DNA from 4 places in the Paenibacillus sp. FSL F4-0125 genome. Region 1 is predicted to be linked to each of the others. Evidence: riboswitches for the same ligand, from Rfam matches in the RefSeq annotation. Region 1 holds a riboswitch; each other region holds the start of a gene.

Evidence for each region. A riboswitch is a leader RNA that binds a small molecule or an ion and turns the genes downstream of it on or off. The one in region 1 is predicted to bind cyclic di-GMP.
Region 2: it holds a riboswitch for cyclic di-GMP, as region 1 does, so the genes downstream of both, NST74_RS20365 (thiamine pyrophosphate-binding protein) here and NST74_RS03150 (transglutaminase-like domain-containing protein) in region 1, are expected to answer to the same signal.
Region 3: it holds a riboswitch for cyclic di-GMP, as region 1 does, so the genes downstream of both, NST74_RS02375 (choice-of-anchor A family protein) here and NST74_RS03150 (transglutaminase-like domain-containing protein) in region 1, are expected to answer to the same signal.
Region 4: it holds a riboswitch for cyclic di-GMP, as region 1 does, so the genes downstream of both, NST74_RS01825 (anti-repressor SinI family protein) here and NST74_RS03150 (transglutaminase-like domain-containing protein) in region 1, are expected to answer to the same signal.

The regions. Positions count from the first base shown of each region.
Region 1 is NZ_JBBOZJ010000001.1:692,188-700,201, forward strand. Features, by position in the region: gene NST74_RS03125 (glycosyltransferase 87 family protein) at 1-403, shown strand, start outside; gene NST74_RS03130 (phospholipid carrier-dependent glycosyltransferase) at 393-2,171, shown strand; gene NST74_RS03135 (glycosyltransferase family 2 protein) at 2,271-3,251, shown strand; gene NST74_RS03140 (GtrA family protein) at 3,241-3,645, shown strand; gene NST74_RS03145 (class D sortase) at 3,680-4,330, shown strand; cyclic di-GMP riboswitch class I at 4,455-4,535, shown strand; cyclic di-GMP riboswitch class I at 4,644-4,724, shown strand; gene NST74_RS03150 (transglutaminase-like domain-containing protein) at 4,738-5,547, shown strand; rRNA gene NST74_RS03155 (16S ribosomal RNA) at 5,959-7,516, shown strand; rRNA gene NST74_RS03160 (23S ribosomal RNA) at 7,776-8,014, shown strand, end outside.
Region 2 is NZ_JBBOZJ010000001.1:4,560,385-4,568,398, forward strand. Features, by position in the region: gene serA (phosphoglycerate dehydrogenase) at 1-1,573, shown strand, start outside; gene NST74_RS20350 (SDR family NAD(P)-dependent oxidoreductase) at 1,647-2,480, opposite strand; gene NST74_RS20355 (helix-turn-helix transcriptional regulator) at 2,653-3,609, shown strand; gene NST74_RS20360 (methyl-accepting chemotaxis protein) at 3,732-4,982, shown strand; cyclic di-GMP riboswitch class I at 5,173-5,268, shown strand; gene NST74_RS20365 (thiamine pyrophosphate-binding protein) at 5,387-7,030, shown strand; gene NST74_RS20370 (carboxymuconolactone decarboxylase family protein) at 7,041-7,409, shown strand; gene NST74_RS20375 (DNA-binding protein) at 7,532-7,780, opposite strand; gene glpK (glycerol kinase GlpK) at 7,795-8,014, opposite strand, start outside.
Region 3 is NZ_JBBOZJ010000001.1:527,428-535,441, reverse strand. Features, by position in the region: gene NST74_RS02395 (ATP-binding cassette domain-containing protein) at 1-268, opposite strand, end outside; gene NST74_RS02390 (Gx transporter family protein) at 298-855, opposite strand; gene NST74_RS02385 (NusG domain II-containing protein) at 839-1,228, opposite strand; gene NST74_RS02380 (alpha/beta hydrolase) at 1,959-2,894, opposite strand; gene NST74_RS02375 (choice-of-anchor A family protein) at 3,066-5,168, opposite strand; cyclic di-GMP riboswitch class I at 5,279-5,369, opposite strand; gene NST74_RS02370 (hypothetical protein) at 5,861-6,253, shown strand; gene NST74_RS02365 (undecaprenyl-diphosphate phosphatase) at 6,611-7,414, opposite strand.
Region 4 is NZ_JBBOZJ010000001.1:406,381-414,394, reverse strand. Features, by position in the region: gene NST74_RS01860 (MDR family MFS transporter) at 1-226, shown strand, start outside; gene NST74_RS01855 (PadR family transcriptional regulator) at 238-801, shown strand; gene NST74_RS01850 (aldo/keto reductase) at 909-1,886, shown strand; gene NST74_RS01845 (hypothetical protein) at 2,269-3,450, shown strand; gene sipW (signal peptidase I SipW) at 3,452-4,039, shown strand; gene NST74_RS01835 (TasA family protein) at 4,132-4,752, shown strand; gene NST74_RS01830 (helix-turn-helix domain-containing protein) at 4,912-5,241, shown strand; gene NST74_RS01825 (anti-repressor SinI family protein) at 5,450-5,605, opposite strand; cyclic di-GMP riboswitch class I at 5,633-5,717, opposite strand; gene NST74_RS01820 (2-oxoglutarate dehydrogenase E1 component) at 6,190-8,014, shown strand, end outside.

The sequences.
Region 1 (8,014 bases):
GCTCATTGTAGTGGTTTTTGTGCTTGGCACCAAAATGCATGAACGTTATATGTTCCCTGCTGTTATTCTCTGTATGTTCACTTATATAGCAAGTCGGGATCGCCGTTTTTTATCCTTATTCCTTGGATTCAGCTTAACGCAGTATATCAATGTAGCTTATACGTTGACCCATCTAAATGCAGGTGTAAACCCAGGTGCAGATGGAATCGTACTGGTCACGTCTATAGCTAACCTAACCTTACTTCTATACATGCTCTACATCGGTTACGATGTGTATGTTCGCGGGGGAGTGCAACCTCTTCCAGCACCACCAACTCTTGAAGAAAAATACGAAGAAGATCTTAAAATCGTCAAGCAAATAAAACCGCAACAGAGAGGAGGGAGATTGAACGATGAAGTTTAAGCGTATAGATTGGATATGTATACTTGCTATTACTGCCGTTTACGCGGCGATTGCTTTATACAATCTTGGATCTACTAAATCTCCGGAAACATTGTGGGAGCCGGCTGCTAGCGGTGAAAGCTTCTATGTAGATCTAGGACAGAGTAAACAATTGGAACGTGTGAATATATTCGGTGGCGTAGGTACCGGTAAGTTTAAGCTTGAATTCAGTGAAACTCCTGATGTCTGGAGCAATCCTCTAGATGTAAATGAGGACGTTGGAAATGTCTTCATCTGGAAAAGCCAACCTCTGAACGTTGCAGCAAGATACGTGAAGTTTACCGTCACCTCTCCGGGCTTCACTTTAAATGAAATGGCCTTTTATGAGCAGGGGGGAGAAAGAGTCCCTCTTCCCATTGCCGGTGTAACACCGGATGCTAATGCAGTCGCTAAAAGAGGAGAGCTTGCCAATCTTTTTGATGAGCAGTCAATCATCCCAGAATATTCCAACTTTATGAACAGCACTTATTTTGATGAGATCTACCATGCACGGACAGCTTATGAATATACACATGGGATTGTGCCTTACGAAAACACGCATCCACCACTCGGCAAACTGTTGATCGCAGTAGGGATGGAATTGTTCGGAGTCAATCCATTCGGTTGGCGTATTATTGGAACATTGTTCGGGATTGCCATGCTGCCTCTCATTTATGTGATGGCACTGCGTCTGTTTAAAAAGAGTAAATACGCAGCACTTGCGGCAGGATTGTTCGCACTGGACTTCATGCATTTTACGCAAACAAGAATCTCTACAATCGATGTATACGGAGTATTCTTCATCATGCTGATGTTTTATTTCATGCAGCGGTATTACACTATGAATTTCTTCAGGCAACCACTAAGAAAAACTTTGATTCCGTTATTCTGGTCAGGTTTATTCTTCGGAATTGGTGTGGCCTCCAAGTGGATTGTACTGTACGGAGGAGCCGGACTGGCGATTATGCTAGCTATCTCGCTTTTCGAGCGTTACAGAGAATACCAAGCTTCGGGGCGGTTGCTCGCGGAAGGGAAGATCAAAGACAAGGAACTCTTAGGTACCTGTCGTGAAGCTGTAAATTCGTTCTGGAAGAATACCATCATTACTTTAGCTAGTTGTGTTGCATTCTTCGTAATCATTCCGGTCATTATTTATAGTTTATCTTTTGTTCCGGGTTTATCTGCATCTGCAGAGGGCTTTACTATTAAAGGTTTGATTGATTCTCAAAAGAATATGTACAACTACCACAGTCAGCTTGTAGCTACACATCCTTTTGCATCCTCCTGGTGGCAATGGCCGTTTATGAAGAGACCTGTCTGGTTCTTCAGTGGCAGTGAAGGATTGCCGGAAGGTCAGGTCAGAAGTATAGTGACTATGGGGAATCCGCTTATCTGGTGGACGGGTATTTTTGCAATGCTAGCAACGCTGTGGATTACGCTGAAACGCAAAGATAAAAACCTGTATATGATCTGGATCGCCTTTTTCTCACAATATGTTCCGTGGATGCTTGTCCCGAGAGAAACCTTTATCTACCATTATTTTGCTATGGTACCTTTTATGATTCTTGGTATTGTATATATAATGAAGTTACTAGATAGTAAATTTCCTGAGGCTCGTTACGTTCGTTATGCTTATGTGGCTGTTGCGTTACTGCTCTTTGTCGCGTTCTACCCAGTCCTATCAGGGATGCAGGTTAGCGGTGATTACGTGAAGAACATGCTGCGTTGGTTCCCTTCTTGGGTTTTCTAAGCTTTAAAAAAGAATCTATAACAATAAGTTTATGCTTACAGCGTTATTAGGAAGAATAGGAAGATGTAACGCTCCATAAAGCTTGTAGGAGGAATAAAGGTGAAAGCCAGATATAGTGTAATTGTACCCATGTTCAATGAGGAGCAAGTAATTAGCGTTACTTACGAACGTTTGAAAAAAGTAATGGACGAATGCGGCGATACTTATGAGCTAGTCTTCGTTAATGACGGAAGTCGTGATCGTTCAGCCCAAATGATTCGGGAGATCAGTGATCGAGATGAATGCGTCAAGCTAATTGACTTCTCGCGTAATTTCGGACATCAGGTAGCGATTACAGCTGGCATGGACTATGCAGAAGGTCAAGCGGTCGTTGTTATTGACGCTGACCTTCAAGATCCGCCTGAGGTCATTTTGCAAATGATCGAGAAGTGGAAAGAGGGCTATGATGTTGTGTATGCGAAGCGGCTGAAGCGCCGTGGGGAGACGATGTTCAAGAAGGTAACGGCGAAGCTGTTTTACCGGCTGCTCAGCAGCATGACAAGTGTGGACATTCCTACGGATACAGGCGATTTCCGTCTTATTGATCGTAAAGTATGTGACGTCTTACGGGGGCTCAAGGAGAAAAATCGGTATGTCAGAGGTTTGGTAAGCTGGGTCGGCTTTAAGCAGACGATGGTGGAGTATGAGCGGGAAGAACGTTATGCAGGTGAAACCAAGTATCCGCTCAAGAAAATGATTCGTTTTGCGCTAGATGGTATCACTTCCTTTTCCCATAAACCACTTAAGATTGCTACGTATGTTGGATTTTTTCTATCCTTTTCTAGCTTTCTCTATTTATTCTTCGTCTTATTTCAAAGAATCTTCTTCACATCATGGACGGTTCCAGGTTGGGCTTCCATTGTAGGCGTCAATTTGCTCTTTAATGGTATCGTTCTGATGCTGTTAGGTGTAATCGGAGAGTATATTGGACGGATTTATGACGAGTCTAAGGATAGACCGCTATATATTGTAAGTGAGACTAAAGGATATCCTAACGAGGAACAAGTGGATCGACGGAAGGACTACAATAATGTCAGATAAGAACTTACGCGCTGCATTTATACAGTTTCTTAAATTTAATGCCGTAGGTTTGGTGAATACCCTAATTGATTTCGTAATCTTCACATTACTGAACTCACTTGGAATGGTATATGCGTTGGCACAGGTGATTTCTTATAGTGCAGGGACAGCGAACAGCTTTATTTTGAATAAAAAAGTTACCTTCAAGGATCACAATCGTGGCAGTAAAGAGGGCTTTGATAAGGCTCAGTTGCTGAAGTTTATCATACTGAATCTGGTAGTGCTCGGAATATCGCTGTTGCTAATGCATCTGTTGACTGACAAACTAGGCATTCAAGTGTTGATCTCTAAGGTATTAGTAACGTTTGTGACGGTGATCATTAACTTCTTCGGAAGTCGTAAATGGGTTTTCTAAAGTGCAGTAGAACCAATCCACGGAGGTGAAAATCATGCGTAAATTCTCGTATGTGCTCATACTGGCTGGGATCCTTATCATGCTTTATCCAAAAGCTAACGAATGGTATAACGACTGGCAGCAGGAGAAGCTATTAGAAACGGCTGAACTGAGCACCATCGAAAGCACTCCACCACCTGATCTGAAGAGTAGATATGCCGAGGTCACTCAGCTACTAGCAGAGGAATCCGTTCTAGATGCACAGGCACAGCCTCAAGAAACAGAAAAGCCAGAACCGGAGATTGAAGTGGGCGGCAAAGTTATCGCATTAATAGAGATTGCTAAGATTGATCTGAAGCTGCCAGTATTAGAAGGAGCAACAAAAGCAAATATGAAGCATGCTGCGGCCCATATGAAAGAAACGGCCCCGCTTGGAGAAATCGGGAACGCCGCAATAGCTGCTCATAGAGCTAGAACTACGGGCAGATTGTTTAACAGATTGAATGAAGTTGTGGTTGGGGATGTAATCACGGTAAAAACGAGCGATCAGGTATATAATTACGAGGTTTATGATATTTCTGTTGTACTTCCCAGTGATGTGTCTGTTCTTGACGGGAATAACAAGGATAAGATTCTTACTCTAATTACGTGTGACCCACTAGTAGATCCTACACATCGTTTGATTGTTCATGCTAAGCTTACCTAATAGTAGATGAGAAATGACAAGAGAACTGAAATACAGAGAGATAACTATAAAATAATAGCAAAACTAGCAATTTTGTTCTTGTTTACGAGGATAAATATGGTAGTATAAGACTATAAAAGCTAAACACGATAAACGGCAAACCTATCGAAAGGTAGGGACGCAAAGCTAAAGGGCCTTCCCGAAAGGATGGCAGCCAGTTACCGAATGAAGAGGCTTTTTTTGTTTTTATAAAATATATAAGAATCTTAGATTCATATTTCTACTTGGACTGATTCTGTTAATTTGTCTAGTGAAATTAGAACAGATAGAGCTTATACGATAACGGCAAACCTATCGAAAGGTAGGGACGCAAAGCTAAAGGGCCTTCCCGAAAGGATGGCAGCCAGCTACCGAAAGGAGTTTTATCCGTGAAAAAGGTTTATTTTATGATGGTGGCGCTGTTCGTGCTGATTACTTCGGTTCCAGTAAGCACAGCTCAAGCTGCAAGTCCAGATTCAAACTGGTTGAATACATCCAAATTAGCTCAAGGTGTAATCGGTATTAACTACGATATTCCAAAAGATAAAAGAGTTAAGCTGATGATCACAAAAGATAACAGTAGCTATACATACAATTTATATGCTTCTGGACAAGCTGAGGACTTCCCTTTGCAACAAGGGAATGGGACTTATAAAGTTTCTGTTCTTGAGAATACAACAGGTAATAAATATAAGGCTCTCTATTCTGAAGTAGTAGATTTAACTATGAACGACTCAAATTCCGTATATTTGGGCTCCGTACAGAATGTGAAATGGAGTTCTTCTGATAAAGCAATCGTTAAGGCTAAAGAGCTTACAAAAGGTAAAACAACAGATGAAGAAAAAGTTAAGGCAATTTATAACTATGTAGTTGCTAATGTACAATATGATTATTCTCTTGCTAATAACGTAACAACAGATTACATTCCGAACATTAACAACACTTTGAATACTAAAAAAGGAATCTGCTATGACTATGCTTCTCTTTTTGCCGCAATGCTGCGTAGTGTAGATGTGCCTGCTAAATTGGTGATGGGGAATACTAGCTACGTTACGCAATACCATGCATGGAATGAAGTATTGATGGATGGGAAATGGGTTACTATTGATACCACGGTAGATGCATCGGCAGCGAAGAGTAAGAAGAATACGGATTTTATTAAGGCTTCAAGTAAGTATACTGCAGCAAAATACTATTAATTTGAAACGCTAGAATCATAACTCTATTAAATAAACAACCAGCTTAATTATTAAGCTGGTTGTTTATTTTTCTATTAGGGGTTGCTTTTCTATGAGTAGATAGGTTATTATAGTTAAGCGTTGTTAGACAGCGTACAGGCAATGTTTGAGAGAGTTATATAAACGGCTTTCGAAAAAAAGCTTGCATTACTGAGAACAACATGATATATTATAAGAGTTGCTGCTGAGACATTAAACGGCGCCAACGAGAACTTGATCTTTGAAAACTGAACAACGAGTGAGTAGGAAATCACGAAAGTGAAATCCAAAACTGATGAGTTTCACAGCGTATCTTACGCTTTTGGGATTTCATCGTGAGAATTAATTTTCTCGTCAGATGTTTCAAAATGAGCATATCGCTCTTTTCAATACTAATTGGAGAGTTTGATCCTGGCTCAGGACGAACGCTGGCGGCGTGCCTAATACATGCAAGTCGAGCGGAGTTATTTTGAAAGCTTGCTTTCAAAATAACTTAGCGGCGGACGGGTGAGTAACACGTAGGCAACCTGCCCCTTAGACTGGGATAACTACCGGAAACGGTAGCTAATACCGGATAATTTCTTTTTTCTCCTGAAGGAAGAATGAAAGACGGAGCAATCTGTCACTGAGGGATGGGCCTGCGGCGCATTAGCTAGTTGGTGGGGTAACGGCCCACCAAGGCGACGATGCGTAGCCGACCTGAGAGGGTGAACGGCCACACTGGGACTGAGACACGGCCCAGACTCCTACGGGAGGCAGCAGTAGGGAATCTTCCGCAATGGACGAAAGTCTGACGGAGCAACGCCGCGTGAGTGATGAAGGTTTTCGGATCGTAAAGCTCTGTTGCCAGGGAAGAACGTCCGGTAGAGTAACTGCTACCGGAGTGACGGTACCTGAGAAGAAAGCCCCGGCTAACTACGTGCCAGCAGCCGCGGTAATACGTAGGGGGCAAGCGTTGTCCGGAATTATTGGGCGTAAAGCGCGCGCAGGCGGTCATTTAAGTCTGGTGTTTAAACCTTGGGCTCAACCTAAGGTCGCACTGGAAACTGGGTGACTTGAGTACAGAAGAGGAAAGTGGAATTCCACGTGTAGCGGTGAAATGCGTAGATATGTGGAGGAACACCAGTGGCGAAGGCGACTTTCTGGGCTGTAACTGACGCTGAGGCGCGAAAGCGTGGGGAGCAAACAGGATTAGATACCCTGGTAGTCCACGCCGTAAACGATGAGTGCTAGGTGTTAGGGGTTTCGATACCCTTGGTGCCGAAGTTAACACAGTAAGCACTCCGCCTGGGGAGTACGGTCGCAAGACTGAAACTCAAAGGAATTGACGGGGACCCGCACAAGCAGTGGAGTATGTGGTTTAATTCGAAGCAACGCGAAGAACCTTACCAGGTCTTGACATCCCTCTGAATCTGCTAGAGATAGCAGCGGCCTTCGGGACAGAGGAGACAGGTGGTGCATGGTTGTCGTCAGCTCGTGTCGTGAGATGTTGGGTTAAGTCCCGCAACGAGCGCAACCCTTAACTTTAGTTGCCAGCAAGTAATGTTGGGCACTCTAGAGTGACTGCCGGTGACAAACCGGAGGAAGGTGGGGATGACGTCAAATCATCATGCCCCTTATGACCTGGGCTACACACGTACTACAATGGCCGGTACAACGGGAAGCGAAGCCGCGAGGTGGAGCCAATCCCATCAAAGCCGGTCTCAGTTCGGATTGCAGGCTGCAACTCGCCTGCATGAAGTCGGAATTGCTAGTAATCGCGGATCAGCATGCCGCGGTGAATACGTTCCCGGGTCTTGTACACACCGCCCGTCACACCACGAGAGTTTACAACACCCGAAGTCGGTGGGGTAACCCGCAAGGGAGCCAGCCGCCGAAGGTGGGGTAGATGATTGGGGTGAAGTCGTAACAAGGTAGCCGTATCGGAAGGTGCGGCTGGATCACCTCCTTTCTATGGAGAATCGTCTTCGGAAGTGGAGACATTCAAATCGGAAGTTAAACTTCCAAATCTCAGGTTTAGGCCTGTTACTCACTCGTTGCTCAGTTTTGAGAGTTTAAGCTCTCAAGTAAGACTTGATCCTTGAAAACTGGATACCGAAACGAATTTGCGTTTTAGAACATCTTTTAGCAACTTGTGCAAACAAGTAAATGTTATTAGTGAGATGATTCCAAGAGAGATATCGTATGATATTTTCCTGCGGAAAAATCAAGGTTAAGCTAATAAGAGCACACGGAGGATGCCTAGGCGCCAGGAGCCGACGAAGGACGTGGCGAACAACGAAACTGCCTCGGGGAGCTGTAAGCAAGCTTTGATCCGGGGGTGTCCGAATGGGGAAACCCAGCTGTGGTAATTCGCAGTTACTCATACCTGAATACATAGGGTATGTAGAGGCAGACCAGGGGAACTGAAACATCTAAGTACCCTGAGGAAGAGAAAACAATAGTGATT
Region 2 (8,014 bases), 3.9 Mb from region 1:
GGATCCAATCAGTGATTTGGGAATTCAGCAATTGATGGACGCAGAAGATGTAGTTGTTGACAAAAAAACAGGCCTCAGCGAAGACGAACTCATTGCAATTATCGGTGAATACGATGGCTTACTTGTCCGCAGTCAAACTACCGTAACAGACAAAATCATCGAAGCAGGAAAAAATCTAAAAGTAATTGGTCGTGCAGGTGTTGGTGTAGATAATATCAAACTGGATGCTGCAACAAAGCGTGGTATTGTTGTAATCAATGCTCCGGATGGAAATACAATTACGACTTGTGAGCATGCTTTCGCAATGATGATGGCTCTGGCCCGTCACATTCCACAAGCTTATGCAAAAACAATTAGTGGAACCTGGGATAGAAAAACCTTCGTAGGTGTAGAACTTCGCGGAAAAACCTTGGGTGTACTCGGAATGGGCAGAATCGGCAGCGAAGTGGCTAAACGTGCCAAAGCTTTTGGTATGGAAATTCTTGCTTTTGATCCTTTCCTAACCGCTGAACGTGCTGAAAAGATGGAAGTTAAATTAGCTTCCGTAGACGATGTTGTACGCGGAGCAGACTTCATTACTGTGCACACTCCACTAACTCCGGAAACACGCCATATGATTTCTCGCCCACAATTCGAAGTGATGAAAAAAGGAATGCGTATCATCAACTGTGCCCGTGGTGGTGTTATTGATGAAATGGCGTTAGTAGAGGCAATTGATAGCGGTATTGTCGCAGGCGCTGCATTTGATGTATTCGAAAAAGAGCCGCCTCAAGCAGATCACCCCTTCTTGTCGCATCCAAAAATCATCGTGACTCCTCACTTGGGCGCTTCTACAATTGAGGCTCAGGAAAATGTGGCGATCGATGTTTCGGAGCAAGTATTGCATATTCTGCGTAATGAACCGTTCATTAACGCTGTCAATATTCCTCCGGTGGCTCCAAGTGTAATGAACAAGCTTCAACCTTACTTCACGCTTGGAGAAAAATTGGGCAGCTTTGTTACCCAAATCGCAGCTGCTGCTATCCGTGAGATCCATGTTGAATACGCTGGGGATCTTTCAGATGTAGATACCCAACCCTTAACCCGTTACATCGTAAAAGGTGTGCTCTCCCGTCACTTTGCAGAGGACGTTAATATCGTAAACTCGATGCATTTGGCGAAAACACGCGACGTGAACGTAGTAATAACTAAAGCTTCCAAAACTAAGGGCTTTACCAATCTAATTACCGTTACTCTAAAAGCTGATCATGACCAAGAATATCTTGTTGCCGGCACCTTGTTGCAAGGTTATGGAGAACGGATTGTTCAAGTAAATAAGTTCCCGGTTGATATTGCTCCTGAAGGTCATCAAATCTTCGTATCTCATAACGACAAAGTAGGAATTATCGGACTCGTGGGTACATTGCTTGGTGAGAACGATGTTAATATCGCATCCATGCAAGTGGGACGTAAAATTATTGGGGGCGCTGCAATCATGTTGCTGACCGTTGACAAAGCTGTTCCTAAGGATGTCCTAGTGAAACTTGCTGGTTTACCAGAGATTAACACTGCTGAAGAAATCATCCTACTTTAATCTATAACATAAAAAAGGTCATTCCAGCATGTACTGGAGTGGCCTTTTTTTGATTTAACGAACCTTTTTCTTCCTATATTATAAATGCAGGGATGGTCCTTCCATCGGTATCAGTAAATCCATACTTTTCAGCTAGCTTTCCAACCAGCTGCGGCTCACCGGACATGGACATTACTTCCGGATCAGCGGCCAGCGCTGCCACAGCTCGACCAATATATGTCGTCGATTCACTCATTTTCAGCTCCTCGACCTCTTGCCAATGCTCCTCATCTGTGTTCATGGCTTCTAAAACTGCTTCTGTTCTCATCCATCCGGGTGAAAGTGGAATAACTGCAATACTGTCATCCTTTAACTCCTTCGATAGTCCGAAGGCCATACGTAAAAGTGAATTTTTAGAAAGATCATAATAAAAGTTGCCCAAATATTTATAATGATCCCAAAAGGTTGTATGAATAATTAGACCGCCAGTATTTCCCTTCCGCATGAGGGGAATTGCGTAATAATTCGTGATCAACTGTGCTCTCACCCCTGCATTAAACATATTCTCCCAATGCGCTGTAGATAGCTCCCAAAAAGGTTTCTGCTCGATAGCTAGATCATTGCCTCCCCATACGTTATTCACTAAAATATCGAGCCGCCCCTGCTCTTCAGCGATCTGACGGATCACTGCTTCTGTTTCCTGATCCTTCGTATGGTCACATCGTATTACCGCACCAGTTCCTCCACTCTCTTTTATCTCTCTAAGTACGCTATTTATGCTCCCCTTAATTGGTTCAGTGGCAGATACATCTATGGTTCTCCCTGTAATATAGACAAAAGCGCCTCTTCTTGCTAATTCTAAAGCGATCCCTCTACCAGCGCCTCTGCTGCTCCCCGTAACCAGTGCCACTTTTCCTTTCAATGTCATTTTCCTCAACCCTTTCAGTATGTTTTCAATTTCAGTATTCTGTGATCATTCCCTACGTTTTATAAGTATAGCCTTAATATATGACATCCACTGACATATATAATATAATCAAAATTTAGAATGGATGAATGGAGCACGTCCAATATTTAATTCGAGGAGGAGTAAATAATTAATGCGAGCCGACCGTTTGTTATCTATTTTGCTTCTATTGCAAAAACGTGGAAAAATGACTTCTCGCGAGCTGGCCCAAACACTCGAAGTGTCAGAACGAACGGTGTTTAGAGATATGGAAGCATTGAGTGCTTCAGGCATCCCGATTGTAGCTGAACGAGGGCGTGAAGGAGGTTGGATGCTTACAGAAGGGTACCGGACCTCCTTAACAGGTATGAAGCCACAAGAGATTGGTTCACTGCTTCTGTCCACTGACTCATCTATTATGAAAGATCTGGGGATACAGGACGACTTCTCTTCCGCTGTTCTCAAACTGGAGGCTGCTTCCTCTCATCGAACTAGTAACCCAGCAAATTATCTTAGCCAGCGGATCCATATTGACGGTGCCAGTTGGCATCCTTCGGATGAGACTTATCCGTTCCTTTCTGTACTTCAGAGAGCTCTTTGGGAAGACCGTAAAGTAAAAATCACTTATCTCCGGAACGACGAGACAAAAGTCCGGATGATTGAACCTCTTGGGTTAGTTGCAAAACGAGGAGTTTGGTATGTCGTAGCCAATATAGGAGATGAACTGCGAACCTTTCGTGTGTCCAGATTGGTAAACGTAGAAGAGACCAATGAGCGGTTTAACAGGCCTGAAGAATTTGATTTAAAACATTATTGGGAAGAGTCCACTACAGCCTTCAAAGCAGCACTGCCAAAATATCCGGTAAAATTAAGGGTTAGAACATCTGTCTTAAAAGAATTGCAACGTGAAAGATTCGTTTCTATCCATATAATAGAGCCTTCTAGCAATGCAGAGTGGGTGAACGTAGATGCCGAATTTAATACGATTGAGTCGGCCTGCCGGATAATCCTTTCTTTTAGTCCCTCGGTTATTGTATTTTCACCGCAAGAACTTTTAGAGATGGTAAAGTCTGCTATCGCAAAAATTTCCGCTATTTATGAGGATTTTTGACACGAAATCTAAAGAACTACTCCGAAAAGAAGATTTATGTCAGTTCTTACTATAGACCAATCGCCTTTAAATCCCATATAATAACACCAATACATAATATTAATAAGGAGGACATTATACCAATGAACTGGATGCATAAACTTCCGTTAAAACAAAGAATTGTTGCCGGATGTTACCTCGTTGCCGCACTATTTGCCATTCCTGTTTTAGTTACTTTTATGATCTTAGGCAACATTATTTTGGGTATTGTTCTAATCGTCGTTCTTGCTGCTTTAACCTTCCCAGTGGCCCGCTTTATCGAGAGAACGCTTACATCTTCTTTTGATGACATCGCGAATGTATCTCATAGTATTTCAAAAGGGGATTTTACAAGTAGAGCCGACGAGAACGGGTCTATGGGGGACGTAAGTCGTTCCTTTAATACTATGATTGACAAGCTCAAGAAGATTTTGACAGAAGCATCACAAATCACTCGTCAAGTTATGGATGCAAGCCGTGGAATCGAAGATAAGAATCAGAATTTGAAAATTGTCATGGCACAGGTAGCCTCTTCGTCTAACGAGCTAGCTCTTGGTGCAAATGAAATATCTACGGATATCGCTGAAATGACAGAATCCATTAAAGATATTGAGAATAAAGTATCCAATTATACGAACTCAACAAAAGAAATGAACAGACGTTCAATACATACATTAGAGCTAGTTGAACAAGGACGCCAATCCGTTGATACGCAAGCTGAAGGCATGCGTAAAAACATCCAGGCTACTCAAAAAGTAGCTGACACTATCGAAGCCCTTTCTCAAAATGCTCGCGGAATTACGATGATCACAAAGACCATCACTGAGATCGCTGAACAGACCAACCTGTTATCACTAAATGCTTCCATCGAAGCAGCACGTGCAGGAGAACATGGTCGAGGATTTGCTGTAGTCGCACAGGAGGTTCGCAAGCTCGCTGAAGAATCAACGGCTTCAACGAAGGAAGTCTTTGGCTTGGTTCGGAGCATCGAAACTGATATTAAACAAGCGATTGATAATATCGCTATCAACGAAGAAGTCGTACAGGTACAGAATGAGATGATCACTCAATCTGCTCATATCTTTGCTCAAATCGTGCAAAGTGTACAGTATATTACCGAGCAGATCTCCTCCTTCTCTGCCGAAAGTGATCTTATGTTGGAAAGTGCATTGAAAATCTCTAGTGCAATCGAGAATATCTCTGCGATCACGCAGCAAACCGCTGCCGGCACCGAAGAAGTATCAGCCGCTATGAATGAACAAATTAATGCCCTGCAGTCCGTTGCAGAAGAAACTGAGAAAATGACTCAGGCTGTATTTAATCTACAAAAGACGATCCATATTTTCAAGTTTTAAGTGACGTCCAAATCATATAAACAAATTCAAAAACTGCCCCTAAGCTTAGGCTTAGTAGCAGTTTTTTTATATCTATTATTTCATAGGTTCGACAAGACTTTCGTCAAAATTCGAGTTAATTTGCGATAATATATTGACAAAGAGTGTCTAGGAATATATTGTAAAGGAAAATTCTTCTTATAAATTTTTAAATTAATATTGGCAAAATCTTCGAAAGAGGATGACGCAAAACCATGGATCTACAGCCTCATTTTTAATCTGAGGCCATGACTGCCAGGTTGCTGAAAACCAAGACGACTGGACTTTTGTTCAGTCTCTATGGCGATTTATGCTACCAACCTGTGCCCTATTTTAGAGCACAGGTTTTCTAGTGTTTGGTTTTAAAATAACAATCAACTTGTGAGGTGTATTTTTTGAAGACAGTCGCAGATTACATGTCGGAAGCACTACGGAACCTTGGAGTTACCCATTCCTTTGGTATCATCGGAAAATCCATTTGTCCTATCGTTCTTAAAATGGTAGATTACGGTATTGAATTTATCCCTGGAAGACATGAAAGCAGCTCAGGCTTCGAAGCGGCCGGATATGCGCTGAAAACTGGAAAACTAGGTGTAGCTTTTGGTACTTCAGGTCCTGGTGGAACAAACCTATTAACTGCAGCAGCACATGCTAAGGCTAACAACCTACCTGTCCTATTTATTACTGGCCACCAATCTATTAAAGAGCTTGGAATTCCCCAATGTCAGGACTCCACCTCTTTTCTAGCGGATTTAGCTGATATGTTTAGACCTGCCACCTTATATAGCAAGCTTATTGAACGTGGAGATCACTTTAGCACAATCTTTAATCATGCCATATCCATTGCTTTGAGCGGTAATCGTGGTCCCGTTCACCTTTGTATTCCCTTTGATGTACAAACGGAATTACTAGAGGAATGTAATATTGTAATCCCTGAACGCGAATCACTGGTTAGCCATGCTAATATCGACCGTGTACTAGATGCTATAAATAACTCAAAGAATCCAATTATTATCGCGGGTAAAGGCGTTAACCGCTCAGGAGCACATAGTGAGCTAATTCAATTAGCGGAAACATTTAATATTCCTGTAGTTACATCTCCAGGTGGTAAAGGGGCTTTAGCTTGGGATCATCCACTCTATCACGGTCCAATTGGAGTAGGCGGTTGTACCCATGGGGATGACTTGCTGAATCAAAGTGATCTATTTATCGTTCTCGGGTCACGTTTAAGTGATATGACTATTTGTAATCTTAAAAGGGAAAATCACCCGGCAACATTAATTCAGTTTGATAGTGATCCGACTTTTGTCGGAAAAATATTGTTCTCTAAGACGATTCCAGTGACTGGAGATCTACGCGACAATCTAGTTTGCTATCTCAATAACATTAACACGAACAACATCACAAAACGCGAAGCACCGATAAATTCCGGATATACCGAAGAACCTCCGATTTTACCAAACCTTTCACTTGCATCGGTCTTGAGTACGATGAGTGATTTGATTCCTTATAACAGCACAGTCTTTGTTGATGATGGAAGTCACGGTTTCCATGCTGCGAAATGGTACAAGGTTAAGAAACCTGGCAGTTTTGTCTTCGATGCTTACTTTGCTTGTATGGGTAATTCCATCGGGATGGCAATTGGTGCAAAGGTTGCTGCTCCAGAAGAAACGATCTTCTGCATTACAGGAGACGGCTGCTTTATGATGCTAGGCGCAGAGATTAACGCTGCTGTCTGCAAGGATATTCCTGTCATATTCATTGTTGTGAATAATAAACAGCTAGATATGGCTCTAAAAGGTATGGAAAAAACTACAGGACGTATTGACGGAACGATCTACGAAGTCCCTATGGACGCTGTGAAATTCGCAGAATCACTAGGTGCTACGGGTTATAAATGTGAGACAGCTGAGGAGTTCGAAACAGCTATCAAGGACGCTGTTGCCATCAACCGTGTTGCCGTCATTGAACTGCTAACAGACCGTGATGAGGTCCCTCCGACTGCTCATCGTACTTTGAACCTAAATTAGGAGGTCAATTATGAAAGACAATGTAAACAGTGGTCTGAACCACTTCACGAATCTCTCAGGAGACTACGGAGCTAAGGCACTGGCTCCGATTAAAGAACATTTCCCCGATTTGGCTGAATTTATTATGGGGAATGCCTACGGCGATATTTTTCAACGCAACACAATCGAAGCTGACTGGAAGGAAATCGCAGTTATCTCTGCCCTGATTTCGATGGGTCAGTTTGATCAATTGGGTGTTCATTATGTCATGGCTCTTCGTGTGGGAGTCACTGTAGAACAACTCAAAGGGATTCTATTACACTTAGTACCCGCAATAGGGGCACCTAGAATCATTACCGCTTTTAATATCCTTCTCGAAACGATTGAAGAAATAAAGTAACTATATGCCGGATGGCAAAATGTAGCATTTGTTATTGAATATTAAATGTTGCAACACAAAAAGCGGCAGGCCAAGGATAATCCTTAGCTTGCCGCTTTTTGTGTTAATCTGTGATGGGGACTTTAGGACTCACTGGCAAAGGACAAACCTTTCTCCGTGAGCGCACTCCGTAATTGGTTAAGCGCCTTAGGTCCCATCCCGTGTAACTGCAGAAGCTCTGACTCAGTGAGCTTACTGATTTGGTGAATCTGTGTATACCCAGCACCATGGAGTGCTCGAAGCGCAGGCTTGGCCAATCCAGTCGGAAGATCTGATTCTGATTCGCCAAGCATTCCTGCAGGATCAGTTTCTATATTTCTGTTCTTAGACATATGCATCTCCTTGATCACTGATATCCTTCATGTTTCTCCCAGCCCATGGTACGCGCTACAGCGTCTTTCCAGGCGTTGTAACGTCGTTCACGCTCATCTATACCCATTACGGGTGAAAAGACCCTCTCAGCTTTGTTAAAGCTTTCTAGCTGCTCTCTTGTCCAGACTCCTGAGGTTAATCCAGCCAGAAGTGCTGCCCCCAGCGCAGTCGTCTCCGCATATGTAGTTCTAGTA
Region 3 (8,014 bases), 160 kb from region 1:
TGCTGCCGATCGTTTCCTCACTCAGCTGCATACCACTAACCACAATTTCGCCAACACTCTTAGGCAGCAATGCATTTAGTAGCTTAACTAGCGTTGACTTCCCGCAGCCATTAGGACCAACCAAGCTAACCCATTGTCCCTGTGAAATAGATAACGTTATATTTTGAAGAATCGGATGCTCAGGATCGTAACCAAACGATACCTCATCCAGAGAGATGATAGCTTGTCCTTCTCCCTCTAATTCTTGACCTGCAAATGATTCATTCATGTTAGTCATCCTTCCGCTGATGTGACTAATCAGTCCAAAAACTCTTCAAACAACGATATTTTTGACAATGAAGCCACCAAATAACGGACTGCATAGCCCACGGCAATTCCTGTTACTACTCCAGTGATCAGCAGCATGGGAAGATAATAAAAAATACTAAGGGATGAGAATACCATTGAAGCTGCCAGCAGCTGACCGATATTATGTGCAATCCCACCAGCTATACTAATTCCGATCAAACTTATACTCTTACCTTTGCCACTAATCAGCATTAATACGAACATTACAACAAAGCTAAACAACGAGCCAAATAAACTGAACAGCAGGCTTGAAAAAGTACCTAGCAGAAAAGCGGTAAGCAGTGTCTTAAGGATGACAAGCAGGAATGCGTCCCGTCCACGTAAAAAGTAAATACAAGTCAAAATCATGATGTTGGCTAATCCTAGCTTAGCACCCGGTACCAGTCCCATTCCTGACAATGGAATCTGTGCCTCTATTAGACTAAGCACTACCGCCACTGCGGCGAAAATCGCAATAATTACCGTTCTTTTTAAAGCTGTTGCAGATTCACTACTGGACATAGGCATCTATATCATCCTCCCCCGACGCACTCGTGATTTCCACTAATACTCTATGCGGTAGACAGACAATCGTCTGTTTGGGCAGGGTAATAAAACCGAAACCTAGGCACACTTGATCCGGGCAGTCAGCATCATACATTTCAATCCCGTAATCATGCACCTTCAAGATGTTATAACCACGGTCGGTACGGACCTCAATGGTTTGTTCTTCTTTTGTAAGCTTTACCGTTTTAAATAACTCGCCGTCCACTGTCACATTGGCTACGAGATTTTTACCGGACCCACCTTTATCATCATTGTCCGAAAACCATCTCGGTACGAGAAAAGCGAGCGCAGCAATTAACACGATGGAAATCAACCACACATCTGCGCGTTTCATAAAAATCTCCCTTATTTTTTAATTAAAATCCAGACTTATTAATTATAACGGTCTACCCTCAATCCTTCAATCAATGTTGGGGTTTAATGTAAGTTTTAGAGAGCAGTTCACAAAATAGGCACGCAAAATAGCCCCCGTAGTCCCATTCCCTCTGGCTTACTAGCTTTTCCGAATTAATCCGCAAATAATCCGGCATAAGTTATATTCGAATCAAACGCTCTATCTTGCTCTACTTGTTCTCCTCCTAAATCAAACTACCCTTATCTTGGAATTGATTATTATATTTGCCTTTTAAACAATACTGTGTTATATTTATATCGTATTTGTTTTTCGATATATTGAATATCCCCATCAAGAAGATGTCAGGCCGACTCTTTTACACATCGGCATTTTGGACACAGAGGCTTTATGTTTTCTTGCAGAAACTTTCCTTTTTATGAGACTAAATTCGAAATATAGCATTCCGATTCACACTGGCGCGGTCAATGGAGCCGCAAGGGCAAAAGAGAGGTAGGGCTTTTGTCGTATTGGAAGGATTATTCTCGCCACACGGCTGCTGGAAATAACAAGGAATTAAGACACCCGTTACTCACGAACGGCGGGGGATGAATATAACGAAAAAGCATGGCTGTACGAACCTTACATAAGGACTCATGCCATGTGTGGAAAAATATAGGCGCCCGATAACCGCTACCTAGCGGATATCGGGCGCTGTCTACGTTCAGGGCATCTAATTTACATATTGATTCACAAAAGCTGTTACTACGTTTATATACCCCGTCTTATCCATATCATATGCTAATCCATGCCCTGCTTGCGGCACTACGAACTTCTCTTTAGGACTCTGACATGCCTCATACAATTCATTCATCATGCTATATGGTACAAAATTATCGGCATCCCCATGAATAAAAAGAATCGGCACCTTCGCCTTCCGCACCTGTTTCAAAGCAGACGCTTCACTAAAACCATACCCTGCTTTCAAACGAGTAATTAGACTCGCACTTTGAATAAAAGGGAAACTTGGCAAGCGATACATGCGCCGTAGTTGGTAGGCTAATTGTGCTTTAACTGAGCTGTAAGCGCAGTCCGAGACAATAGCTTTGACCTGCGGTGGGAGATTTTCACCTGAGGTCATTAGCACGGTAGCACCACCCATGGAGACCCCATGAAGCACAACTTGAGCACTGGGCCCAGTCTTTTCTATTATATATTCAATCCACTGCAAATAATCCTTGCGCTCATGCCATCCAAAACCAATATAATTCCCAGCGCTTTCCCCATGTCCCCTGGCATCGGGAATCAGGATATTAAAGCCCAGTCGCTCGTAATAGATTTTGGCGTACGCTCCCATATCCTTCCCTTTTCCAGAATAACCGTGAGCTAGAATCGCCGTACGACCTTCAGCACGATCTGAAAGGAGCCAGTACCCTCTTAGTTGTAGCCCGTCCTCAGATGTAATCTCCATATTCTCAAAGCTCTGACTGGAGATCCAATCCTTCCCCTCCCCCCAAGAAGCCCCGGCAACCGGGGGATCAACCTTCAAATCACGATTATTACTCAGGAATTCCTTCGGTGCTCGTTTAATAGCAATTCCATAAAAGAAAAAGCCCGCAAAGATCAGAGCCCCTATGACGATGATCGCACTAATGAAGAACCATACCAATTCATCTTCCCCGTCCCTTCTTCATATCCGTTGTAAATCAGTATAGCATCTGCTTAGATTACTCCAAAATATAACAATCATTACAAAATAAAGCCGCTATCGGAATAAGTCCCGAAAGCGGCTCTTTTCTGTTCTGGGTATACCTTGTGTTCTCGTCACAATTACCATTTATTATTTCTTGTTGGAGAATCTATTTCTCATTAGCAATCCAATAAGTGCAAAACCTAGACCAGCTACATAATAAGGGACTGGACTTGATTCTCCCGTTTTCGGAAGTTCATCCACAGGTGGATTACCTAGCGGGATTGTATCATCCACCACGGCGATATCCTCTGGTGACGGTGTTGGCGTTACCTCCGTTACTGATCCTAATGGGATCTCGTCATCATCAACAAGTACCTCTGTGCTACCCGACGGTGTTGGTGTTGGTACTGGTACTGGTACTGGCGTCGATGAAGCTACAGGTCCAAGTGGCACAGGGTCATCATTAACGACGATAATGCCAATTACGGAGGATGGCGTTGGTGTTGGGAATACCGGAGCCACCGGTGACGGAGTCGGTGTTGGTGTTACCTCAGACGACGGAGTCGGCGTTGGTGTTGCTTCAGACGACGGAGTCGGCGTTGGTGTTGCTTCAGACGACGGAGTCGGTGTTGGTGTTGCTTCAGACGACGGAGTCGGCGTTGGTGTCGCTTCAGACGACGGAGTCGGCGTTGGTGTCGCTTCAGACGACGGAGTCGGTGTTGGTGTTGCTTCAGACGACGGAGTCGGCGTTGGTGTCGGTGTCACGTCCGGCGTTGGTGTTGGCGTCACAGTCGGCGTTGGTGTTGGCGTCACGTCCGGCGTTGGTGTTGGCGTCACGTCCGGCGTTGGTGTTGGCGTCACAGTCGGCGTTGGTGTTGGCGTCACAGTCGGCGTTGGTGTTGGCGTCACGTCCGGCGTTGGTGTTGGCGTCACAGTCGGTGTTGGTGTTGGCGTCACGTCCGGCGTTGGTGTTGGCGTCACAGTCGGTGTTGGTGTTGGCGTCACAGTCGGCGTTGGTGTGTGTGTTGGTTTTGGTGTGTGCGTTGGTTTTGGTGTGTGCGTTGGTTTCGGCGTTGGTGTTGGTTTCGGCGTTGGTGTTGGCTTCGGCGTTGGTGTTGGCTTCGGCGTTGGTGTTGGCTTCGGCGTTGGTGTTGGCTTCGGCGTTGGTGTTGGCTTCGGCGTTGGTGTTGGCTTCGGCGTTGGTGTCACGGTCGGTGTCGGCGTCACACTCGGCGTTGGTGTCACGCACGGCGTCGGTGTTGGCGTCACAGCCGGCGTCGGCGTTGGCGTCACGGTCGGTGTTGGCGTCACAGTCGGCGTCGGTGTTGGCGTCACAGTCGGCGTCGGTGTTGGCGTCACGGTCGGCGTCGGTGTTGGTGTCACAGTCGGCGTCGGTGTCGGAGGTGGTTCCTCCCCTTCATATGGATACCAATGCATCTGTACCCCACCAGCAAATCCCTTTGCAATCAGTGTCCCATGCAGTTCACCAGAATTATAAGTTACTTTCGCATGCGGAGCTAGGATAGTTCCTTCTATCGTTAAACTTCCTATGTTTACAGTGCTAGCTTCATAAAAATTAAATAATACCTTGTTAAGGCTGCCTCCCCATATTTGAAAACTTGGAATTTCAACTGAACTTCCGCTAACGTTAACGATAACTGTGGCGTTATTTGCAATATTAAACTGTAAGCCATTGGCATTAGCGAAATCGGCAGCACTTAGATTAAGAACGTTAAATGATTCCGGAGCATCAATTGTTATTTTCCCATATTCCTTTTTGAAAGTTCCAACTGTAGCAAGTGAAGAGAATTCATTAGAACGTCCGATAAGAAATTGCTCTTCAGCATCAAAATCAATAGGCGTTCCTTTTCTCGCTGGTTCTTTAAGATCTACACCGTTGCTGGAAAAAACACCACCATAAACGGATGCTCCATGAATAGTACCATTAGTAAAAGTAATGTCATTACCAGCAATAAGGACATCTCCACCTGGATTATCCTTGGATACGCCGTAATTCTGCAAAGTAATGTTACCTTTGGCGGCAAGGCGCCCATGAACCTGATCATTAGATTGTTTGAAATCCCCAAAAATAAAAGTATTAAAATTCCCTGCAATACCTAACACAGGTGTAGGAGTATAGGGAGGTACCTCCCCTGCTGCATTTACCAAATGCCCTCCGGAAAGCCCATTACCTACCATTAAAGTCCCCGCTAATACTAGTGAGAGTATCGGTTTTATTCTTCTTTTCAAAAAGCACACCTCCTAAATCTATCATTTATATCTAATCAAAATAATTACCAGAAACTCTAAAAGACCTAACAACAAAAAAGACCGCCAAAAAAGAAGTAGAATTCCCTTCTCATGGCAGTCGGACGGTCATAGTGTCCTTAAGACACTTTAGACTCCTGGACTTTGCGTCCCACCCTTTCGGACGGTTTGCTATTATCATGATTATATATGTATAGCTTTTGCAAAATAGAACCGGCAGCTTAAGCATCCTATTAAATAATCGTCTATGACTTTTAATACTTTCGAACTAATAATAGTTTAGCGCTCCGCCCCCACAAATGTCAATCAATTCCTTTTAATAATCATACAGATTAACCAGCACAAAAAAAGCACCTAAAGGCGCTTCACGCAAAAGTTTTTATTCAATTTTAAAGTAACTGTATATAGCCTAATATCGATATCCATAATGGAATACTAAAAATCAAACCAAATACCAATCCACGGCGGAGACTTCCTTCCTCTCTCATCCTAATTCTCCTTTTCATAAGCCTAAACCATTAATTTTTATTATTACAATTTTAATATATTTTATTCTTTCTATTTTCGTTGTGAATTTAATCACATTGGACTGGCTGTTTAGAAATACCATTGATTATTTTTGGGATATCGGGGTAGAATACGAATATACGTTCCCATTAGAGGTGATGAGATTCATGCATAGAGCTGAAAGCAGAGACAACATGCTGGTGAAATCTTATTTATTGCTTCCGATGATTTTATCAGCTTTCGAACGGGACTCCGCCATTTTATCTACACATTTACGAACGCCCGCCCCCTATCTGGAGGTTCTTGGAACCGCCGCGGCAGTAGCTACAGCAGATCTAAGAGATGTTCGTTCGGAAATGAGAAAACGGGGAATCAAGGTATATGAGCAGAACAGGCTCAACACAGGGATAGAAGCCAAATTTATATGTCGCGGATACCATGAACGAATGCTGCTGTTAAACGACATCGTTGCTGCACAAGCTGCTATTCATATGCGCAGATATCTCGGGCTGGATATTTCATCTTTTAAGAGCTATGAAGGGCAGTATCAGATTAAGTAAAGCCGCGTAAGGAGTTACGCCCCTCCCCCCCATTTCCATTAGCGAACAAAAAAATAGGCCTTACCATGGGAGTTGGCAAGACCTAAGAGATTTATACCACAAAACACTGGGGGGTGTTTGGTGTCTTCAATATATACCCCTAACCTGAAAATAAGATGATGCTCACATGAAAATCACATTAAAAACTTCAATTCGTCATTCAGGTTAGACGATAGTCACCGAAATCATATTCGTTACCTTCTACCCATTCCCTTAGGTCCACCTCAGACGTAACCTCATAACACCCCGTGAGCTGGCCTGTCGCAATAATAGCCCCTGTCGGTAAATTATTCGGGCTTAACAAGCAAATAAAACTAATTACTGTATGACGATTAAATAGAAGAGAGCTGCTAAAACAAACCGGTATAGAGCAAACCATTCCAATCGAAGTCGCTTAATCAGTTTGATGAACGTCACTACTGCAATCATTGCCACAAGAAAGGATGTCGCAAAGCCAATTAACATTAGAAGCAAATCATCAGAACTCAGCAAATCACGACTATCGTACAAATCTAACAAGCTTGCACCAAACATTACAGGTACAGAAATAAGGAATGTAAAATCTGCAGCGGCTTTTTGGCTAGTGCCAAACAACAGGCCGCCTGAAATCGTCGAACCTGATCTCGAAAATCCCGGCCATAACGCCAAGCATTGGAACAGACCAATTCCGAAAGCTTGTTTATAATTAATACCATCAATAGTATCAGCGGTTTCAGTTCGCCTATTCCGCGCTGCAATGATCATCAATACGCCACCAACAACTAGCCCGATCAAGACGGGGATTGGACCGAATAATTGGCTTTTTATGGTGTCCTTGAAGAGAAGATATAAGAGTAATGCTGGTAACATAGCCAAAACCATATGAATGACATTTAATCCTTTGCTTTTGGAAAAATCCATTCTAATCATATTAGCCCCAATCTCCAAATACCTTTTCCAGTAAAGAATTAGAACAGCCATCACTGCACCCAACTGTATAACAATTTTAAAAGTTATTGCAGCGTCTCCCTCAAAGCTAAGCAAATTTCCTGCTAAAATAAGATGTCCAGTAGATGATACTGGTAAAAATTCAGTTAAGCCCTCTATTATGCCAAGTATTATTGCTTTAATTACATCAGTCATCAGTGGATAGTCCCCTTTCGGAAATAAGATCATTTAATTTCCAGTATAAGGGAGACACGTACACTTACCCATCGATTAACATAACGATATTCAATACAGAATGACATAATTGTCACAATGAATTATTTCAGTCTTAAGTAACGGCTTATTAAACTATTATTTCCCGTTAGCATAACAACGGAATCAAAAAGTAAATTCAGACTGGATCAAAAGACCAGGCCCGCGTCCTCGATGATCCGATTCGATTAGGGTGTGCGTCTTATCAGACACTAGGTCTGTGCAAATGATGTCAAATCTTGTGGTGTAAGCACCTGGGGGACTTATGGTCTCACTCAATTCATTTCATAGATTCATTTAATAAATCACCATCCTGATCGTTACAAATTTTACCAGAATTGATTTTAGCATTTGGACCAACAACCGCATAAGGGAAATTTAAGTAATGGGAAATGAATCTAATATTTTCTCCAGGTTTTAGACTGATCTATATAAAAGCAATGGCAGTCCAAGACTTAGTAAATAAAGTCTAAGACTGCCTTTTTGTCATTGAATTAACGTTTTCCGTTAGTTGAATGAGTTGTAATACGTTTAGTGTGCTGT
Region 4 (8,014 bases), 290 kb from region 1:
AGCAGCCTTCGGCGATCCGCGGGCGGCTCTGACACCTGAGGCAAGAGCCAAGATTCCACCTGAAATTTTAGAGAAAATATCCAGCGCACTGTCCTCTTCTATCGCACATACCTTTATGTGGGCCTTGATTCCTGCGGTCCTTGGTTTAGTCTTTGTGCTGCTTATGCCAAAAGACCGCCTCACCATTCCGAGTAAAGCTGCTCAGGCATCCGAGGGTAAAAGGTAACGATTATGTCGATGAAATTGGCCATTCTCGGTCTACTGCTGGAACGGAATATGCATCCCTATGAAATTACAATAGTTATGAAAGAACGCTCCATGGACCGGATTACAAAATTGCAGCTCGGGTCTCTTTATTACGCTGTCGATAAACTTGCACAAGATGGCTATATCGAAGCTTTAGAGGTGATTAGCAGCAGTGATCGCCCAGACAAAACCATTTACGGTATTACTGAGCAAGGCAAACAATTATTCGAACAGTTAATTCTGCAGCAAATTAAAAAGAACGAGCCTTTCTATCATCCGATGTATATGGCGCTAGCCATGTCGCGTCATGTCGATCAAAGCAAAGTGGAGAAGCTGCTCGAAGAACGTATTCGGGAAACTGAACATCAGGTAAATCTGGCTTATCAGGTATATGAAGAACATATTCCCATTGTTCCTCGTTCCGCTCTTCATCTCATGTACGGCACCTATGAACATAACCTGACGGAGCTAAAATGGCTGAAACGCCTCTATAATGACGTTGTAGCACGTAAGTTAAATGATGTCGGAACACCACAATCTAGAGTAGAGGCCTAAAGGCCTCTTCTTTTTTTGGTTGCCCAGTTGTAATAAATACCATACAGGATTCTAAAAGTGTACAATATGTACGTGTACGCAATCATATTTTCCTAGGAGGAATCACATTGTTGAGAACGCTGCCTTTAAACAAGCGCGGTATACCAGCCAGCCGTATTGCTCTAGGTTGTATGGGATTTGGTGGGGGCTGGGATCATGAACCTATTACCGCCGAGAATGTTAAGCAAGGACATGCAGCCGTCGACGCTGCACTGTCTATTGGTATCAATATGTTTGATCATGCAGATATTTATACCCGCGGTAAAGCCGAGAAGGTGTTCGGTCAGATTTTCAAAGAACGCCCAGGACTCCGCGAAGAAATCATTATTCAATCGAAATGCGGTATTAAGCTAATGGAGCCTGGAGACAGCTCTAATGTGTTTGATTTCTCAAGCCAGCATATTCTAAGCAGTGTAGATGGAATATTGCAGAGACTAGGAACTGAATATTTAGATATTCTGCTGCTTCATCGGCCTGATCCCCTAATGGATCCGGAGGAAGTAGCCTCTGCATTGCATCAATTAAAAGCAGCAGGCAAGGTTCGTCATTTCGGTGTATCCAATATGAGCGCATCGCAAATCAAAATGCTCCAAGCCTATTGCGATGAGCCCTTTATCGTAAACCAGCTACATATGAGCCTAGCCAAGCTGAGCTGGGTCGATGCTGGAATCAGTGTAAACCGTGAACCTTGGAAGGATATTACCTTTCCTGAGGGAACCCTTGAGCATTGTCGAACGGAGAATATTCAGCTTCAAGCTTGGGGTCCACTCGCACAAGGCTTATTTAGCGGACGTTCATTAGAGGATCAACCAGAGAATATCGTCCAGACAGCTGCCATGGTTAAACAACTTGCAGATGAAAAAGGAACAACACCCGAATCCATAGTGCTATCCTGGCTAATGACACATCCGGCAGCTATTCAGCCTGTGATTGGGACTGTGAATCCGCAGCGCATTGCTGCCTGCGCCGATGCGGACAAGCTGGAGCTTACTCGTAAAGAGTGGTATGACTTATACGTTAGTTCGCGTGGTACTCGTCTTCCCTAATCCACTCCACAAATTCAACTCCAAAGGATTCTTAATAGCCTAATCGTGCCTCTCGCATGATTAGGCTATTTTTAATGCCTCCCCCTTTTTTACATGTCGTTCTTTATTGCGAATAAAAATAGATATCGAGCGAAAAACCGAGGTAAATAGAGATAAATTAACATTTTTGTTCTTTATAGAGCACAAACGAGGATTATTGGCAGTTTTCTTTTCAATTTATTCCATGTATTATTCATTACAGAAGTTGTTCTTTATTGAGAACAACAATAACGAACCAAAGAAACTCAAGACATTGAGGGGAGGTATTCCTCTGAGACCCAGATCAGCAAAAAGAAGACCTAAAAGAAAGAGGCAAATCGGACTACGTGTTCTGCAATCAGGGATGGCTGTCTCCGTCTTGTTTCTGTATACCTCGCAGCAAGTGGGTAATACCTACGGTGGTTTTGGAGCTACTACGCAAGCGACCAGCACAATTAGCTTTTGTGAAGTCTTTCCAAACTCGATCAAAGGGCTTCTAACAGAACTCAAAGATCATATCGAAAAAGCCACTGCTTTAAAAGGATCGCTGCAAAGCTATGCCCCTTCAGGCAGTCTCTCAGATGTTTCGGGAATAGAAGGCATGTCGCTGGATGAGCTTGATGTCGCAGCGCAAGAGATTTCCTCGCAAATCTCCGCGCTTCAATCTCAAATTGATGGCGTTAATGAGCAACTGGCCACCAACAGCCAAATTTGGAACGAAATCAATAGTGAGCTGAACGCAGCAGCAGCCGTATTATTCCAGATTGGAGGATATATGACCTCTCTAGATTCAAACTGTTTAGAAATCAAGGATGAACAATTCTTCAGTGAGCTGCAAAATAGCCTGAATCAAAGTGGTGTAATCTCTGAATCCCTGAATGCTTCCTTGAATGGAGTCATCCAATATCTAAATTCTATTCACGACATCGGTCTTCCGTTTGCTTCGGTAGTGACCAGTGATGTATATGGACAACCCGAGTTACGCAATGAGGCATTTCAGCAGCCGTTCCCCTACCTGATTGCTTTTAGTCAACCGGCTGGCAATATCTCTAGCGAGCTTACCTCCACTTATGAAAATCTCAATACTGAAATGAATGGTCTTAAAGAATCAGCTACTTCAGGCATCAGCACTCTTCAGAGTCAGCTCCAATTGATCAGTCAAACCCGCGAACAACAATTGGAAGCCCTTGAGAAAGCCCGATTAGAGGCGCTGGAACAAGCGAAGAAAGAAGAACGTTTGGCCCTGGAGAAAAAAGAAAAGCAAGAAGCAGAGGACAAAGCGAAAGCTGAAGCTGAAGAGAAAGCAAAAACGGAAGCGACTCCACCAACAGGTGAAGCTGCTCCAGAGAACATAAATAAAGAGCAACCTGAAGCCCCAGCCACTAACCCGGTCGATCCGGAAGTTGGTGAAGAGCCAACGATTCCACAAGATATACCACAGCAAAAGGTTCCTCAGGAGACGCCAAAGGCGGAAGCTACAACCTCTTCCCCACCGGCAGCAACACCAGCTCCTTCGGCCCTTCAACAAGACAAAGGTGGAGAATAATATGCGGATTAAAAAAATGATCAACAATACATTATCGAGCATCATGCTTGTGATCTTTATTCTGCTGGTGATAGCCGTAGTGTTATCCAAGGCCTCCGGCGGTGAACCTGCCTTCTTCGGATACCAGATCAAATCGGTACTCTCAGGTTCGATGGAGCCAGGGATTCAAACCGGATCGATTGTCGCTTTAAAACCCGGAGGAGATATGAATCGCTTCAAAAAAGGCGATGTTATCACCTTTAGAAATGAAGAAAACCTGCTCATTACTCACCGTGTTGTAGAAGCAACAATGAACAACGCTACTGGTGAAGCCATGTATCGCACGAAAGGCGATAACAATGATGCGCCTGATATGAACCCTACCAGTTCCACAAATGTTGTAGCTGAGTATACCGGGGTCACTGTTCCTTATGTAGGTTACGCTATGAATTTCGCAGTTTCCAAAGCTGGAAGTGTTGTGCTCATGATCGTACCAGGCTTGATGCTCCTGCTCTATGCCCTGTATTCATCATGGAAGGCTGTAGCTGCACTCGAAAAGAAAAATGCGGCTATACTGCCCACCTCTCCACCTCCAACTGAAATACAGTAATTCGTTGATTGTCCGCTTCCGCTTACGAACCGGAAGTTACAATATATAACTTTTATAAAAAAAACCACAAAAACCGAGGAGGAATTTTAATTATGGGTATCAAAAAAACATTGGGTCTTGGCGTAGCATCTGCAGCACTGGGTTTATCATTGATTGGTGGAGGAACTTTCGCTTACTTTAGCGACACTGCACAAAGCACCGCTACATTCGCAGCTGGTACACTGGATTTGAACTCTGATCCTTCTGTTATCGTTGATTTGAAGGATCTGAAGCCAGGCGATACGATCAAAAGAGACTTCAAACTAAAAAATGACGGTACACTTGATATCGGTTCGATCCTCCTCAAAACAGCTACCTCTATTAATGATGTAGGTGGTAACAACGGCGCTAACGATTTGGCAAAATTCATCAAAGTTAAATTCCTGGTGAATAAAGATAAAAGCGGCATCTTACCTGGTAGTGAAGAGAAAGTAGTTTGGGAAACTACCCTGGCCGATTTGAAGACTCAGACACCGGATCTCGTAAAAAATACTGGACTTGATGCAATCTGGGGTACTAGCGAAGCATCTGGAATTAAGGCTGGCACAAATGATAGCTTCACCGTTCAATTCGAATTTGTTGATAACGGCCAAGAGCAAAACTACTTCCAAAAAGATTCATTAACTCTGACTTGGGATTTCGTAGGTAAGCAAACCGCTGGATCCGCTAAATAATCTAATAAGTCTTCCATTCGAAGAGCAGCAGATTCTTATTCCGGAAAGCGGATAAGTAGATGCTGCTTTTTTCTTTACAATAATCTTTGTCGAATTTATTGATATTTGCTATACTAATAACAAAAATTACGGAGGGGCGTCAGCATAGTGCCACAAAATATGGGCCAACGTATCCAGCATCTCCGCCTAGAAAAGGGATTGTCCCTATCTGAGCTTGCGGACAGAGCGGATGTTGCTAAGTCGTATCTTAGCAATGTGGAGAGAAACATCCAATCCAATCCTTCAATCCAATTTATCGAAAAGATCGCCGACGCGCTTCAGGTATCCATCCACGCTTTGCTCTATGGAGAACCTAATGATGCTGAGGAATCACCTTTAGATTCGGAATGGTTCCGATTGGTGCAGGAAGCTATGGCCTCAGGCATAAGCAAACGCGAATTCAAGGAGTTTCTGGACTACCAGAAATGGCGCCTGGATCAGAAGGATTAATCCTTCCATCTGATCTGATAAGATCCTCTTCTACTCATACTATCAAGCATAAGCGCCTTCGTTCTCCTAAATGGACTGCGAAGGCGTTTTATATTCTACTAGAATATAAGGACAGTGTGTCATCTGAAACTTATAGCTGCTTAATATAAAGAAAAAAAGCACAGCGAGTTATCGCTGTGCTCATTTGATATGTAATGCTCTGAATGTATTACTGCACGGCTTGCACAGTCTTCTCATTTAAGAAGCGACGAATTTCATCTGCCTTTATGCCAGCCTTCTTAGCTGCTAATAATAAATGGACCCACTCTACGTCTAGATCAATGACCTGCTGTTCTTTGTTGCTTCCCTGGTTGGACTTGTCCAAAAAATCTCCTCCTAAGATTTTACGTCCCCAGGCAATCCGGCTGTCATAGTATTTCTACCTTAGACCCGCGACTTTGTGCCCCTGCCTTTCGGCAAGTTTACCTTTTACTGGACCCTTTACGTGAAAGGATCTACTTTGAAATATATGAAAAACGCTAACTGCAATAACATTATACTATACTAAAGTGAAAAAGTGTGTCGATTTCTGATTAGTTTTTCCATTAAAAAACAAAAAATAGAAGTTCTTTTATAGAATTTCCTGTCCTATTATCGCGATACTCGTCTTATTCATAAAATTATATAACCCAATATAATAATGCCCCATCCCCTATTTAGTTAAAATTAAGGATAATAGAATCATTTTAGTAGGCCTTTAGAATGGGTAATAAAAAAGAACAACTCTTTATTTAGTAGAACAAGCTAACCCATACCATTTTGCGAACGTATTAGACGAAAGAATGAATTGATTACATGTGTGGAAAGTAGCACAATAAGATGAGGAATGAAACCGCAATCATCACAGCTCCTACAAGCATTGACACAAAATGTCACGTATGGAGTTCATCCGTTGAGGAGGATGTATTCATGGCAGCCAAAGAGCCCTATAACGAATCCATTTGGAGTAAGTATTATGGACCCAATTTAGGCTACATTCAAGAAAGATACGAGCAATTTGTGAAAGACCCATCCACCGTAGAGAATAATTATCGCGAACTTTTTACAAATTCGGGTCCCCCACCATTAACACCGGATAGCGAACCGGCTCCACAGCCTCGCATTTCGGGAGACACCGAATGGCTTAGAAAAGCAGTAAGAGCTTCCAAGTTAATCGCTAATATTCGTATATATGGCCATATGGCCGCTGAAATTGATCCGCTTGAGCGGGACCACAATCCCATGGCTAAATATCTCGAACTTGAAACCTATGGGCTGACCCGTGAGGATCTGATCGCATTACCTGCCACACTCATTTGGGAGAATGCACCGAATGACGTGCATACCGGATGGGATGCTGTTCAGCGTATGCGTCAGGCATATACCAAAACTATCGCCTATGAATTCGGGCATGTGCATGAGGAAAAAGAATTGCAATGGCTGAATAGACAGGCAGAATCCACTAGCTCACCAGCACCTTTAAATAATTCAGAACGCAAAGAACTACTAAACCGCCTGATTCAAGTAGAGCAATTCGAAACCTTCCTCCACAAGACCTTTGTGGGCCAGAAACGTTTCAGCTTGGAGGGCAACGACGCTCTTGTGCCGATGCTCGATGAAATCGTACGCGCTGCTGCGCATGACGGTGCAGAGCATATTCTGATGGGTATGGCGCACCGCGGCCGTCTCAACGTTCTCGCACATATTTTAGGCAAACCTTATGATATTATATTTTCAGAGTTTCATCATTCTCCAAACAAGGAGCTCTTCCCTTCCGAAGGCTCTACAGGCATTAACTATGGCTGGACGGGTGATGTGAAATACCATCTCGGTGCAGACCGCGCTGTCCGTGAAGGAGAAACCGTACGCACAAGAATAACACTAGCGAACAATCCAAGTCACTTGGAATTCGTCAATCCTGTCGTGGAAGGTTTCACTCGTGCCGCTCAAGAGGATCGGAGCACTGCCGGACTGCCTAAGATTGATACCAGTAAAGCTATAGCAGTGCTAATGCATGGCGATGCTGCTTTTCCAGGTGAAGGGATTGTTGCAGAAACACTTAATATCGGCAAACTTCAAGGTTATCAGAATGGTGGAACGATCCATATCATTGTTAATAACCGGATCGGCTTTACGACCGAAAGTGAAGACTCCCGTTCTACGCATTATGCCAGTGATATCGCCAAAGGGTATGAAATCCCGATTGTCCATGTCAACGCCGATGATCCGGAGGCCTGTGTAGCAGCTGTCCGTTTAGCTAGCGCATATCGCCACCAATTTAAAAAGGATTTCGTGATTGATCTCATCGGCTACCGCCGTCATGGTCATAACGAAATGGATGATCCTGATACTACACAGCCTATTGTTTACAGTAAGGTGCGTAAACATCCAACCGTCTACAAGGTTTATGCTGAACGACTACAGCGTGAAAAGATTCTTACAGCTGACGATGTTAAAGAGATGAATGCTGCTGCAGAAAGCGTTTTGCAACGTGCGTATGATAGTATGAAGGAAGGCAATCACAAGAAAAAAGAACCAAAAGCCTTCATTCCTTTAGAAGCGGAACACGCTGCGCCAGGCTCAACAGCATTATCTATCTCCAGCCTGCAGGAGATCAATCGTGAACTGCTGACTGTGCCCGAAGGATTCCAAGTCTATCCGAAGCTGGAACGAATTCTGCAACGCCGTAAGGATGCACTGAATGAAGGTGAAAAGGTCGACTGGGCACTTGCTGAGTCTCTCGCCTTCGCTACCA